Regions from separate parts of the Cupriavidus sp. MEYA8 genome, predicted to be linked through region 2. Evidence: predicted binding sites of a transcription regulator. Region 2 holds the regulator's gene; the other holds the start of a gene.
What was found. The regulator FNR, encoded in region 2, switches genes on or off when oxygen is low (the NO sensors DNR and NnrR bind a similar motif). The targets are predictions, from matches to a motif close to TTGATNNNNATCAA.
Positions count from the first base shown of each region.

Region 1: AC5WJ1_RS02435 (universal stress protein) is a predicted target of FNR. The motif match lies at 2,158-2,171, and genes of this name have one in related genera.

Region 1 covers NZ_CM181221.1:521,424-527,881, forward strand. Annotated here, with positions in the region: gene AC5WJ1_RS02425 (DEAD/DEAH box helicase) at 1-408, shown strand, start outside; gene AC5WJ1_RS02430 (serine/threonine protein kinase) at 413-1,465, shown strand; gene AC5WJ1_RS02435 (universal stress protein) at 1,580-2,020, opposite strand; gene AC5WJ1_RS02440 (CaiB/BaiF CoA transferase family protein) at 2,415-3,482, shown strand; gene AC5WJ1_RS02445 (carboxymuconolactone decarboxylase family protein) at 3,534-3,944, shown strand; gene AC5WJ1_RS02450 (response regulator transcription factor) at 4,103-4,729, shown strand; gene AC5WJ1_RS02455 (fimbria/pilus outer membrane usher protein) at 4,739-6,458, opposite strand, start outside.
Region 2 covers NZ_CM181221.1:2,188,186-2,194,643, reverse strand. Annotated here, with positions in the region: gene ccoG (cytochrome c oxidase accessory protein CcoG) at 1-1,283, shown strand, start outside; gene AC5WJ1_RS10145 (FixH family protein) at 1,319-1,528, shown strand; gene AC5WJ1_RS10140 (hypothetical protein) at 1,525-1,770, shown strand; gene fnr (fumarate/nitrate reduction transcriptional regulator Fnr) at 1,831-2,556, opposite strand; gene AC5WJ1_RS10130 (sulfite exporter TauE/SafE family protein) at 2,634-3,395, shown strand; gene scpB (SMC-Scp complex subunit ScpB) at 3,953-4,819, shown strand; gene rluB (23S rRNA pseudouridine(2605) synthase RluB) at 4,825-6,458, shown strand, end outside.

The sequences.
Region 1 (6,458 bases), 1.7 Mb from region 2:
GGGCAGGGGCAAGGGCAGGGCCGCGGCCGCAGCCAGGCACGCCCGGCCAACGCCGACGGCGAGCCGGCACAACGCGCGCGCGCGCCGCGCCAGGCCCACGATGCACCGCGCCAGGGCCAGGGCGGCCAACCGCGCCAGCGGCAGGCCGAAGGCGGCCAGCGCCGCGGCGGCGGCAACGGCAATGGCAACGCCGGCGGCAATGGTGGCGGCAATGGTGGCGGCAATGGTGGCAGCAATGGCGGCGCACGCGGCGGCGCACCGCGCCAGGGCAGCCAGGAGCCGGCACGCGGCCAGCAACGCGCCGCCCAGCCGGCGCGCCAGCAGCACGATGCGGCCCCGGCCCCCGTGCGCAACCGCCGCCCGGCGCCGCAGGCCGCACTGCTCGGCGGCAACCGCAACCGCGACTGACACCATGACAGCGTTCACCGCCCCGGCCGATTCCGGTATTCCCTATGCCGGCCTGACGCCTGAGCGGATGCTGGACGCGCTCGAAAGCGCCGGCCTGCGCCCCGACGGGCGGCTGCTGGCACTCAACAGCTATGAGAACCGGGTGTGGCAGGCCGGCATCGAGGACGCCGCGCCGGTCATCGCCAAGTTCTACCGCCCCGGCCGCTGGACCGACGCGGCCATCCTGGAAGAACACGCCTTCGTGCAGCAGCTGGCCGATGCCGAGATCCCGGCCGTGCCGGCGCTGTTCTTGCCGGCCGGTGCGCCGGATGCCGGCACGCTGCGCTACCACGCCGGCTTTCGCTTTGCGGTGTTCCCGCGCTGCGGCGGCCGTGAGCCCGCGCTCGACCGCAAGGACACGCTGACCTGGCTCGGCCGCTTTATCGGCCGTATCCACGCCACCGGCGCGGCACAGCCTTACCAGGCCCGGCCCGCGCTGGATATCGACACCTTCGGCATTGCCCCGCGCGACTGGCTGCTGGCCAGCGGCTGCATCCCCGTCGACCTGCTGCCGGCGTGGCAGTCGGTCGCCGAGCTCGCGCTGGACGGCGTGCGCCGCTGTTACGAACGCGCCGGCGAAGTGCCGCTGCTGCGCGTGCATGGCGACTGCCACCGCGGCAACGTGCTGTGGATCGACGAAGACGATGCGCGCGGCGGCAGCCTCGGAGCGCCCGGCCCGCACTTTGTGGATTTCGACGACAGCCGCATGGCGCCGGCGATCCAGGACATCTGGATGCTGCTGGAGGGCGACCGCGCGGCAATGCAGGACCAGCTGGCCGACATTGTGGCCGGCTATGAGGACTTCGCCGAATTCCGCACGCGCGAACTGTGGCTGGTGGAGGCGCTGCGCACCCTGCGCCTGCTGCACTACAGCGCCTGGCTGGCCAGCCGCTGGGCCGACCCTGCCTTCCCGGCCGCGTTCCCGTGGTTCGGCACCGCGCGCTATTGGCAGGATCGCATTCTTGAACTGCGCGAACAGGTGGCCCTGATGGACGAAGCGCCCCTGTGGGGCGCTTGACGGCTGCTGCAACTCCCCTCTGCCGCTTGCGGGAGAGGGAGAACACCTTGCTTAGGCTAGCTCGGGGTGGCTTGGGAGCACCTCAAACGTTAGCCTGCCGGCTCTTTTGTTCAGTTACCCCTTCTTTTCCGGCGCCTTGACCAGCAGCACCGGGCAATCCGCCTGCGCCAGCACGCGTCCGGCCACCGAACCGATCACCGCATCGAAGAAGGAACCGCGGCCATGCGTGCCCATCACGATGGCTTCGGCATTCACCGAACGCGCATAGGCCACGATGCGTTCCGGCGCAAAACCGTGCAGCGCATGCTGCTCGAACGGCACGCCGGCCGTCTTGAGGATCTCGCTGACACCCGCCATCGCCTTGTCACTGGCCTCCTTGTGCCAGTCGTCGATGGTTTCCTTGCTGACAAAGGCGCGCACCTGGCCGCTCACTTCCGGGGCCACATGCACGACATGCACGGTAAAGCCGGTCTGCAGCAGCTTGCCTTCGGCAACAAAGCGCGCCGCGGCATCGCTGAAGGCCGAGCCATCGGTGGCGAGCACGATATTGGTCATGACGGGAATCTCCTGGATTGGGGGCTGTCGTTGGGGATTGTCGGGACGAGCCAGGTTGAAGAACACCTCCTGACGCTGCCGCCGCGGGGCGCCGGCGCCATCTGAAACCATCATCGCAGCAAGTTTCCCGCTGTGACCCGATTTAGATCAAGTTGGTTCGGAAAACTACGATGCCACCACGGCCTCGCGTGCGATAACCGGCCGCATGGCAAATCCGTCAACCCGGCTGGCTGTTTCGGCCATTGCCGCCCAGGCGCCGTGGCGCGTAGCATGGCTCGCGAGCGCCGTGACAGGCCGGCAGGAGGCCGTACTGACGCGGCGCACTACATATCCCAGCCAGGCTGGCCCGGATCCCGACCTCGGACCCCGGCGCACGGCAACCGGAGACAAGCAAATGAGTGAGCATGGCAAGCTGCTGCCCCTGCGCGGCATCAAGGTGGTGGAATTTGAAGGCATCGGCCCCGGCCCGCTGTGCGGGGCCATGCTGGCGGGCCTCGGCGCCGAGGTAACGCTGGTGACCCGCCCGGTCGCCCCTGACGCGCGCCGCATCTTGCGCGGCCAGGCCGTGCCGCCGGAGATGGAGCTGGAGCACGGCAAGCAGGTGGTGCAGCTGAACCTGAAGGCGCCCGATGGCGTCGCCGCGGCGCTCGACCTCGTGGCAGGCGCCGATGCGCTGATCGAAGGGCTGCGCCCCGGCGCGATGGAGCGGCTCGGCCTGGGCCCCAAGGCCTGCCATGCCCGCAATCCGCGCCTGGTGTACGGCCGCATGACCGGCTGGGGGCAGAGCGGCCCGCTGGCGCAGAGCGCCGGTCATGACCTGAACTACATCGCGCTGACCGGCCTGCTGTCGATGGCCGCGCGCGACGATGCGCTGCCGATGGTGCCGCCGACCGTGATGGGCGACGCCACCGGCGCGCTCGGGCTGGCCTTCGGCCTGACCAGCGCCATCCTGAGCGCGCGTGCCAGCGGCCAGGGCTGCGTGGTCGATGCGGCGATCACCGACATCGTTGCCATGCTCGGCTCGCTGGTGCAGGTATCGCGGGCCGCCGGCACGCTCGGCGGACCCCAGCCCAGCCCGTTCCACGACTCGCCGTTCTATGACGTCTACCGCTGCGCCGACGGCCGCGCCATCACGCTGGGCGCACTCGAGCCGCAGTTCTACCGCGAACTGCTCGAACGGCTGGAACTGACCGACGTCGATCCCGCCACGCAATACGACCGCGCCCAGTGGCCCGCCCTGAAGGCGCGCATCGCCGCGTGCATCGCCGCCCAGCCGAGCAAGCACTGGGAGGCATTGCTGGGCGGCACCGATGTCTGCTTCGCGCGCGTGCTGACTCTGGAAGAGGCCGCCTGCCATCCGCACAACCAGGCGCGCGGCACCTACCGGATGTTCCGGCAGGGCGAGCGCGAGGTGCCACGCTCGGCGCCGGCGCCGCGCTTCCTGCCCGCCGGCACGGAGTGAGCGGCCGGTTCGGCTAAGATCTGTCACCACCTGATACCGGAGACAGATGCCATGGCCGAACCCAGCCAGAATGCCGACTACACGCCCACCCCCGCGTTCGCCACCGGCCTCGAAGTCCGCACCGAGGTCCTTGGCCCGACGCACGTGCAGCGCGCGCTCGATGCCGCCGCACAGCAGGGCGACACCAGCCTGCAGCAGCTGGTCACCGAGTTTGCATGGGGCACGGTGTGGACCCGCGAAGGGCTGGATCGCAAGCAGCGCAGCCTGGCCACGGTATCGATGCTGATCGCGCTGAACCGGCCGCAGGAACTGGCCGGCCACCTGCGCGGCGCGCTGGCCAACGGCGTCACGCCCGAGGAACTGCGCGAACTGATGGTGCACAGCGCCGTCTACTGCGGTTTCCCAGCGGCGCTGGACGCCAGCCGCAAACTGACTGAAGTGCTGGACGCCGCCAGGTCCTGACGCGCAGGCCGGCCCGGCTACGCCTGGCTGTGCACCCCTGCGGAATTGCCCGGCCGCCGCGCAGATTCTGCTGCTCCCGCGCAGCGAGTATTCCGCGCTTCAGCACGCAGCATGGCCCTTAATCTTGGCAGTTCCCCCAAGCTGTCAAGGAGTTCCAATTGCAACACGCGTTGATCGTCGACGAGCCTTCCCGGTTCCGCACTACGCTGTCCGGTCAACTGGCGGCGGCCTTGGAGGCCGCCGAAGTGCTGGAAGCCGACGGCGTGCGCGATGCGTTCCGGCTGGTGCGCGATCACCGCCCCGGGCTGGTGCTGGTCGATGTCGAGTATTTCGGCAATCCCGGCGTCGATTTCGTCCGGCGCGTGTCGGCAACCTTTCCCACGGTACATGTGCTGGTGCTGTCCTGCACCGACGCCACCGCCGCCCCGGTGCGGGCGCTGCGCGCCGGCGCGCACGGCTTCGTGGTCAAGCATCGCGGCGTGCCCGAGGTGCTGCAGGCCGCGCGCGGCGTGCTGAGCGGCTACCTGGTGTTCCCCATGTACACGCTGGAAGCCGCGCGCCAGCTCGGCGAAGCGCTCGACTCCGGCATCCCGCGGCTCAGCAATCGCGAAATCACCATCCTGCAATACCTGGCGCGCGGTCATTCCAACAAGGCGATCGCCGCGGAGCTGCTGATCAGCAGCAAGACGGTCAGCACGCACAAGGCCAACATCATGGCCAAGCTTAATGTCGGCTCGCTGGTGGAGATGGTCGACTATGCGCGTCGCCACCAGCTGGTGTGGTGAACGGCTGCATCAGCGCGTGCACGGTGCATCGCTGGCCACCATTGCCGCCGCCTGGTTGCCAGGCTTGCCGAGGTCATAGTGCAGCGTGCAGGCATCGCCACTGGCCTGGCTCCACCGTGCCGTCAGCGTGCCGGCGTCCGTTGCCAGCCCGCGTACTAGCACGCGGCCTGCCTGCGCCACGGTCCCGACCGGCTTGCCGTCTGCACTGAACACTTCGGCGCCGAACGGCACTGGCGCGCCATCCGGCAGGCGCGTGCTCAGGATTGCCGCGCGGCCGGGATTCTCGGTTTCGAAGCGCACCCGCACCACCGCGCCCGCGGTGGGCGCGATCCGCTGCTGCGTCGACTTGAGAGTGACTTCCAGCGGCAGGCCCTGCGGATCGAGCTCGATTTCGTTCCGCGCGAACGGCACCAGGTTCGAGACCACGGCATGGCCCCACGGGTCGACACGCAGCCCGGCGCCGTTGGCCAGGCGCGCGCCTGCGGCGTCTTTGGCCTCGACCACAGCGACGGTATCGCCAAGGGACGGCGAGAACGCCACGCCATCCGCGTAGGCCACGATGCCGCCGGAAATGCCCGCGCCGGCCTGCGTATATGCGGTACTCCTGGACGCGTTGGCGGTCATCGTCGCAAACGGCGAGATATAGGAGACGCTGCCACCGATACTGTTGGCGCTGCCGGACCCGCCGCCGGTATGTCCAGCATTGAGGGCATAGCTGAAGGCATTGTCGCTGCCGAGCGTGCCGGTCACGGTCTCCTGTGCCGTGAAGGAACCGTCGGAGCCGCGCTGGACGCTGGTCAGCGAGTAGGGTGCCCGTGGCGACTTGCCCAGCGGCAGGCCGACGGTCAGCATCACGCGCGTGTCCCACTTGCTCGTGGCGACATTCAGTTGCCGCGACGCCGACACCCCATAGGCGATGGCGCGGTAAGTATTGTTGTAGCCGGCCTGGAACTGGCTGACGGTGCTGCCGCCCTGCCAGTAGCTCTGCACCGAGCCGGTCAGGTAGAAGTTGCCATAGCCGGCCGGCAGGGCCTGGTTGATGCTCAGCTGCAGCTTGCCGCGCGCGGTGGGCAGGCTTGGCAGCCGTCCCGCCTGGTCCAGCGCGAGCCAGGACATGGCATCGGCGAGGCCGAGGTAGCCCCGGCTGGAGTAGCGGTATGCCGCAACCGAGAAATTGGTATTGGTTGGTGCAACCAGCTTGCTGTAGCTCAGCCGCACGCTCTGGCCGCTGCGGTCCGGTTGACCCTGCAGCCGCGTGCTGGCATGCGTGATGTCGGCGCCAAAGGCACCCAGGTCGGTATTCAGCGCGGCACCCGCGGCGATTGCCCCATAGCCTTGCGCGGCCACAAAGCCGCCGTAGCCGGTGACGGTGTTGCTGAAACCGTGCAGGTAAGTGCCCTGCAGCAGCAGCGTCGAGCCTTGCAGTACCGTGTTGCGGTACTGGCCCGCGGTGACGCTGTAGCGGCTCTGGCCGGCGCGCAAGGCGTTCACCGCGGCGGCGTAGGGCATCGTCGATACGTGCACGCTGCCGTCCGCCTCGGTAACCACGACTTCGATGTCGCCGCCGTAGCCGGTGGGGTACAGGTCATCGATCTCGAACGGCCCGGGTGCCACCGTGGTTTCGTAGAGGATGTTGCCTTGCTGGCGGACTTGCACGCGGGCATTGCTGCGCGCGATACCGCGCACGATCGGGGCATAGCCGCGCAGCGATTCGGGATACATCCGCTCG
Region 2 (6,458 bases):
CGCCCTGGCTCCAGTGGAACGGACGCCAGGCCGTGCTGTTCGACCTTGGCGAACGCAAGTTCTACATCTTCGGGCTGGTGTTGTGGCCTCAGGATGTCATCTATCTCGCCGTGCTGCTGGTCATTTCGGCGCTGGCGCTGTTCCTGTTCACGGCGATCGCCGGGCGGCTGTTCTGCGGTTACGCCTGTCCACAGACGGTCTATACCGAGATCTTCATGTGGATCGAGCGGCGGATCGAAGGCGACCGGATCGCCCGCATCCGTCTCGACGGCGACCCCTGGAGCCTGCGCAAACTGCGTATCAAGGCCACCAAGCACTTCCTGTGGGTACTGATCGCGCTGTGGACCGGCTTCACCTTCATCGGCTACTTCGCGCCGATCCGTGAGCTGGGTGGCGAGCTGGCGAGCCTGTCGCTGGGCCCGTGGCAGACGTTCTGGATGCTGTTCTATGCGTTCGCCACCTGGGGCAACGCTGGCTTCATGCGCGAGCAGGTGTGCAAGTACATGTGCCCGTATGCGCGTTTCCAGAGCGTGATGGTCGACCGCGACACCTACGTCGTGACCTACGACGTCGGCCGGGGCGAGCCGCGCGGCAGCCGTTCGCGCAAGACCGACCATCGCCAGGCGGGCCTGGGCGATTGCGTCAACTGCAGCATCTGCGTGCAGGTGTGCCCGACCGGCATCGATATCCGCGATGGCCTGCAGTATGAATGCATCGGCTGCGGCGCGTGCATCGACGCCTGCAACCAGGTCATGGACAAGATGTCCTACCCGCGCGGGCTGATCCGATACACTTCGGAGAATGCCATGCGCAAGGCGCTGTCCGCGGCAGCATCGCGCAAGCGCCTGCTGCGTCCGCGTGTCATCATCTATTCCGTGATCTGGGTCGCGCTGCTCGCTGGCTTTGTGGCTTCGATCGCGCTGCGCACGCCGCTGAAGGTGGACATCATCCGCGACCGCGGCGCGCTGGGCCGGGAGGTCGAAGGCCGCTGGATCGAGAATGTGTATCGCCTGCAGCTGATCAACACGACCGAGGGGCCGATGTATATCAGCGTGCGAGCCGACAGCGACGAGCTGAAGCACCTGACGGTCGAATATGACAAGCAGGCCGAATCGCTGGCGCCGACCTCGAACCGGCTGTTGCCGATCCGCATACGCGTGCCGATCGAAGACGCGGCGCAGGGTACGCACAAGATCAGCGTGACGGTGACCAGCGAAGGATCGGAGCAGGGCAACGCCGAGATCCGGCAGAGCACCAGCTTTATCGTGCCGCGCGACCTGTGACGCCAGGCGCTCGGTGCAGAACTCAAGGGGGCATGATGAATCAGCAAGGCAATCCGTGGTGGAAAGAGCCGTGGCCGTGGCTGTTGATGAGCGGCCCGCTGGTCGCGATGGTGGCGTGCGGCGTCACCATCTGGCTTGCGTCGTCGCATCCTGACGTGCCGGTGCAGGGCGCAGCGCGCCATGGACTGGTGGTCGAGAAGGCCGAGGCGGTGCGGCCTCAGCCGAGCGCAGCGAGGCAGCCATGAGGTTGCGCTGGCTGATGTGGGTCTTGTGGCCCGGGTTCCTGATGGCGGGCTTCGCCACCGCGACGGTGTTCTCGGTCGTGGACCCCGGTGATCTGAAGTTCTTCGGGCATCCGATCGAGGCGTCGCGCGAATCGATCTACACGATGAGCTTCCTGCTAGCGTGGATCTTCTGCGCGCTGTCCAGCGGGTTGACGCTGTACACGATGCCGACGCGGCTCAGCGATACCGACGAGTTGGAGTGAATGCCGATGCCTGCGCCGCCCCGCGCGGCGCAGGCGCAAAGCGGCGGGTGGTGGGAAGGGTCAGCAGCTACGGCTGTAGAGCTGCTTGATGCCGGCGAGATCCACCAGCTTGACGTGGCGCTGGCGAATCTGGATCAGGCCGGCTTCAGCGAAACGCGAGAACAGGCGGCTGACGGTTTCCAGCTTCAGGCCCAGGTAGCTGCCGATTTCCTCGCGGCTCATGCGCATCACGAATTCGGTCGACGAGTAGCCGCGCGCCGACAGGCGCTCAGACAGGTTGATCAGGAAAGCGGCCAGGCGTTCTTCGGCGCGCATCGAACCGAGTGTCACCAGCATCATCTGGTCGTGCGTGATTTCCTTGCCCATCAGCCGCAGGAACTGATGCTGCAGCGAAGGCAGGTCTGCAGACAGCGTCTGCAGGTCCCCAAGGCGGACTACACAGACCTCGGTATCTTCCAGCGCGGTGGCGTCCGAGGCATGCTGCATCTCACCGAGGCCGTCGAGGCCGACGATTTCGCCTGGCAGGTGGAAACCGGTAATCTGTGAACGGCCGTCTTCGGTCGTGACATGGGTCTTCAGCGTGCCGAAGCGAACGGCGTAAACCGCGGTGAGGGGATCGCCCATGCGATACAAGGTCTCACCCTTATGGACCCGGATGCGTTCCTGCACCAGCGTGTCCATCTTGGTGAGGTCTTGCTGGGACATGCCAACCGGAAGGCACAGTTGCCCCATCGCGCAAGTGGAGCAACGGGGCGACATCTCAGTGATTGGAATGGAGGTGAGCAATTGGAACCTGCAAGAGTGGATGCGAGGGCGCGACCCCGCCATTTTACCGTGCGATGTGATGAGGCAGGGAGTCAGATTTGCCATTTGGTGTACTAATTAGCGTTTTTATGCTGGCATTGCTGGGCGGCGTGCACTGCGCGGCAATGTGTGGCGGCATCGCACTGGCGGTTGAACAGCCGCGTGGCGGCGTCGCGGCCCTGACCTTCGTGCGTAGCCGCGCTGCCTGGGCCGGCGAGTTGCTGGCAATGCACCTGGGCAGGATTTCGACCTATGTGCTGCTTGGCGCGCTGTTGGGCGCGATTGGCGCCGGCGCGTGGAAGCAGGACTACCTGCCGTTGCAGCGCTGGTTGTTTGGTGCCGGCAGTGCCATGCTGCTGTGGTCGGGCTGGCGCGTGCTGCGCGGCAATGCCTTTACCGTCGCGTGGCTCGAGCGGCTGGCGGTGCGGGCAGGCAGCGTGCTGGCGCGGCAGCTTGGGCGGCTGGGCGGCGGCGCCATGCCCACCTTCGTGCGTGCGCATGGGGGGCTTGCCAGGCGCTATGGTGTTGGCCTGGCGTGGGGGCTGGTGCCGTGCGGCATGGTCTATGGAGCGCTGACGCTGGCGCTGCTCGCCGGCAATGCCGGTTCCGGTGCGCTGGTGATGGGTGTGTTTGGCATCGGTACGCTGCCCAACCTGCTGGTGCTGTCGGGGCTGTCCGGCTACCTGCGCAGCCTGTCGCGGCGGCGCGCGGTGCGCGTGGGCGCGGGCGTGGCGGTCATGGTGTTCGGGGCCCTTGGTCTGGCGCGCGCGGTGTTGTTGCCACATTCGCTGGCAGAGCAGGGTTTCTGCCTGGTCTTTTGAGACGTATGCGGCGCTCGGCGCGTCGGATGGTGGTTGCGGGCGAGGGCGGGAATGCCATACAATCGCCAGCATTGCGGTATCGCGCGGTGTTTTGTAAGCAGCGGCGAGCAGCGCCAGCGGCCTTCCTGCCAGAAGGTGCGCCCAGGGCGGCGGGGAGTGTTGGTAGTTCGATTCCCGGCCCGTCCCACGGTCCATCCGGATCAAATGATCTGGTTCAAAAGCCCGGCTGGCACTGCGGTGTTGGAGATGCCGGCCTTGCTCCCGATACCCGTTTTTCTTGCGTCCGAGGCGTTCAGTTCGCCGACAGCGGCGTCCGTTGTGCGGACGCGCCACGCAAGAGGTTCGCTGACCGGCCCATGGCGGCATGCGAACGATCTCCTGCCGGAGTGACCCGGCAACTCGATGCAAAGAAAGGGAAGTGCACGGCTTGGATGCAGCAGGCATCCGGGTGAGCTGCGCAATGAGATGGCGATGGCATTGGCATCGCTGTATCCAAAATCTCCGGTGCCCCGGATCCGTCCGGGAGCAGGTGCAAAGACAGGCTGCACACCATCAACATGAATACCCAAGAGGCGAAGATCGTCCTCGAGACGGCGCTGATCTGCGCGCAGGAGCCTTTGCGCGTCAATGATCTGCGACGGTTGTTCGCCGACGACGTCGGCGCGGACACCGTCCGCGTGCTGCTGGAGGAACTGCGCCAGGACTGGCGCCCGCGCGGCGTGGAGCTTGTGTCGCTGGCCAGCGGCTGGCGCTTCCAGAGCCGCCCCGAGATGCGTGAATACCTTGATCGCCTGAATCCGGAAAAGCCGCCGAAATACTCGCGCGCCGTGATGGAGACGCTGGCGATCATCGCTTATCGCCAGCCGGTGACGCGTGGCGATATCGAGGAAATCCGCGGCGTGACGGTCAGCACGGAAGTCATCAAGAAGCTGGAAGACCGCAGCTGGATCGAGGTGATCGGGCACCGCGACGTGCCGGGGCGCCCGGCCCTGTATGCCACCACCAAGGCGTTCCTGGACGACCTCGGGCTGCGCACGCTGGACGAGCTGCCCCCGCTCGAGGATGCCCAGGCGCAGGCGCAGGCAACGCTGCTGGACCAGCAGGCCATCGATTTCGAGGCGCTGGCGGCAGGCAAGCCTGGCAGTGCCGATGAAGAGGCGTTTGCCGAGCCGGCCCGGCCCGAGGCATCCGCCGCAGGCGAGCCCGAAGCCACGGACGCCGGCCAGGGGTCCGCCGACGGCGCAGTCGCCAACGGATTCGACCTGCAGCCGCACCAGCATGGGGCGGAGGAACTGGGTGCCGAAGGCGAACCAACCGAGCTGGGCAATCCTGCCGATTCCGATCCGGACGGGGCACGGGCTGAACTGCCGGAAGACGGCGCCTCGCCGCACCCGAGCGAGCACGACGAACGCGTGCCGAACTGAACAACATGCAACATCCGATAGTGAATATCTTGTCTGATTCCGTTGAGCAAGACACCCGCCATGCGGGCGCACCCGCCGATTCCGGCGCCGCCGAACCCGGATCGGGCAGCGAAGCCGCGCCCCGCCGCAAGGGGCTGCGCCGCGGGCTGAGGAACCTGGTGGCGTCGCGCCGCCAGGCCACGCAAGATCGCGATGCCGGCCGCGCCGAAGGCGCCGAGGCCGGTATGCCCGGCGACGCCGCGGAAGCGGCCCCGGCGCCAGCGGCGGCCGGCGGGCGCGGTGCCCAGCGCGGCCGCGGCAAGCGCAAGCCGGCTCAGGGCGATGGCGGCCAGTCGGCGCAGGCCCCGGCCGACAAGGCGCACAAGGCGCACAAGGCTGAAAGCGGCGAGAAAGCCGAAAGAGCCGAGAGGGCGGACAAGGGTGAGCAGGCGCCCCGCAAGCGCAAGCCGAACCCGCGCAGCGGCAAGTCAGCCGCTCCGGCCGAGGGCCAGGGCGCTGCCGGCCGGCAGCCGCAGGGCCGCCGCAAGGAGGGTGCCAAGCCGCAGGGCCAGCGCAAGGGCCAGGGCCAGGGTGGTGGCGACAAGGCCGCGGCCAGCAGCGAGGACCTGTTCCGCTTCGTGATTTCCGAGCAGTACGACAAGGAAGACACGGTCATCCCGCGCACCAAGGCGAAGCCGGTGCGTGAGCTGTCGGCCGAGGACGACGCCCCGAAGCTGCACAAGGTGCTGGCCGAAGGCGGCCTGGGCTCGCGCCGCGAAATGGAAGAGCTGATCCTGCAGGGACGGGTCTCGGTCAACGGGCTGCCGGCGCATATCGGCCAGCGCATCCTGCCGGCCGACCAAGTGCGCGTCAACGGCAAGCTGATTCACCGTAAGGTCTCGACCAAGCCGCCGCGCGTGCTGCTGTACCACAAGCCGGCCGGCGAAATCGTCAGCCAGTCGGACCCGGAAGGCCGTCCGACCGTGTTCGACAGCCTGCCGCGCATCAAGTCCGGCAAGTGGGTCGCCATTGGCCGGCTGGACTTCAATACCGAGGGCCTGCTGATCTTCACCACCTCGGGCGATATCGCCAACCGCTTCATGCACCCGCGCTACGGCGTCGAACGTGAATACGCGGTGCGCACGCTGGGCGAGCTGGCCGAAGCCGACCGCCAGCGCCTGCTGCACGGCATCAAGCTGGACGACGGCGAGGCCAACTTCCTGCGCATCGCGGACGGCGGCGGCGAGGGCGTCAACCAGTGGTACCACGTGGCGCTGACCGAAGGCCGCAACCGCGAAGTGCGGCGCATGTTCGAGGCGGTCGGCCTGACCGTGTCGCGCCTGATCCGTACGCGCTACGGGCAGTTCCTGCTTCCGCGCGGCCTCAAGCGCGGCCGCTGGCAGGAGGTCGAGCCCAATGACGTCAAGGCGCTGATGACCGCCGTCGGCCTGAAGGTGCCAGGCAAGGGCGAGCAGTCCGGCAAGGGCGCGACCAAGGTCGGCGGGCGCAAGCAGCGTACCGAAGCGGCGATTGCCGGCATGCCGATGCATACCGGCATGGACGGCCTGCCGCGCTACGAGCAGGGCGGTGCGCGGGGCGGCAGCCGCGGCGGCCAGCCGGATCCGATGAAGACGTCGATGGGCTACATCAGCCACGGCCC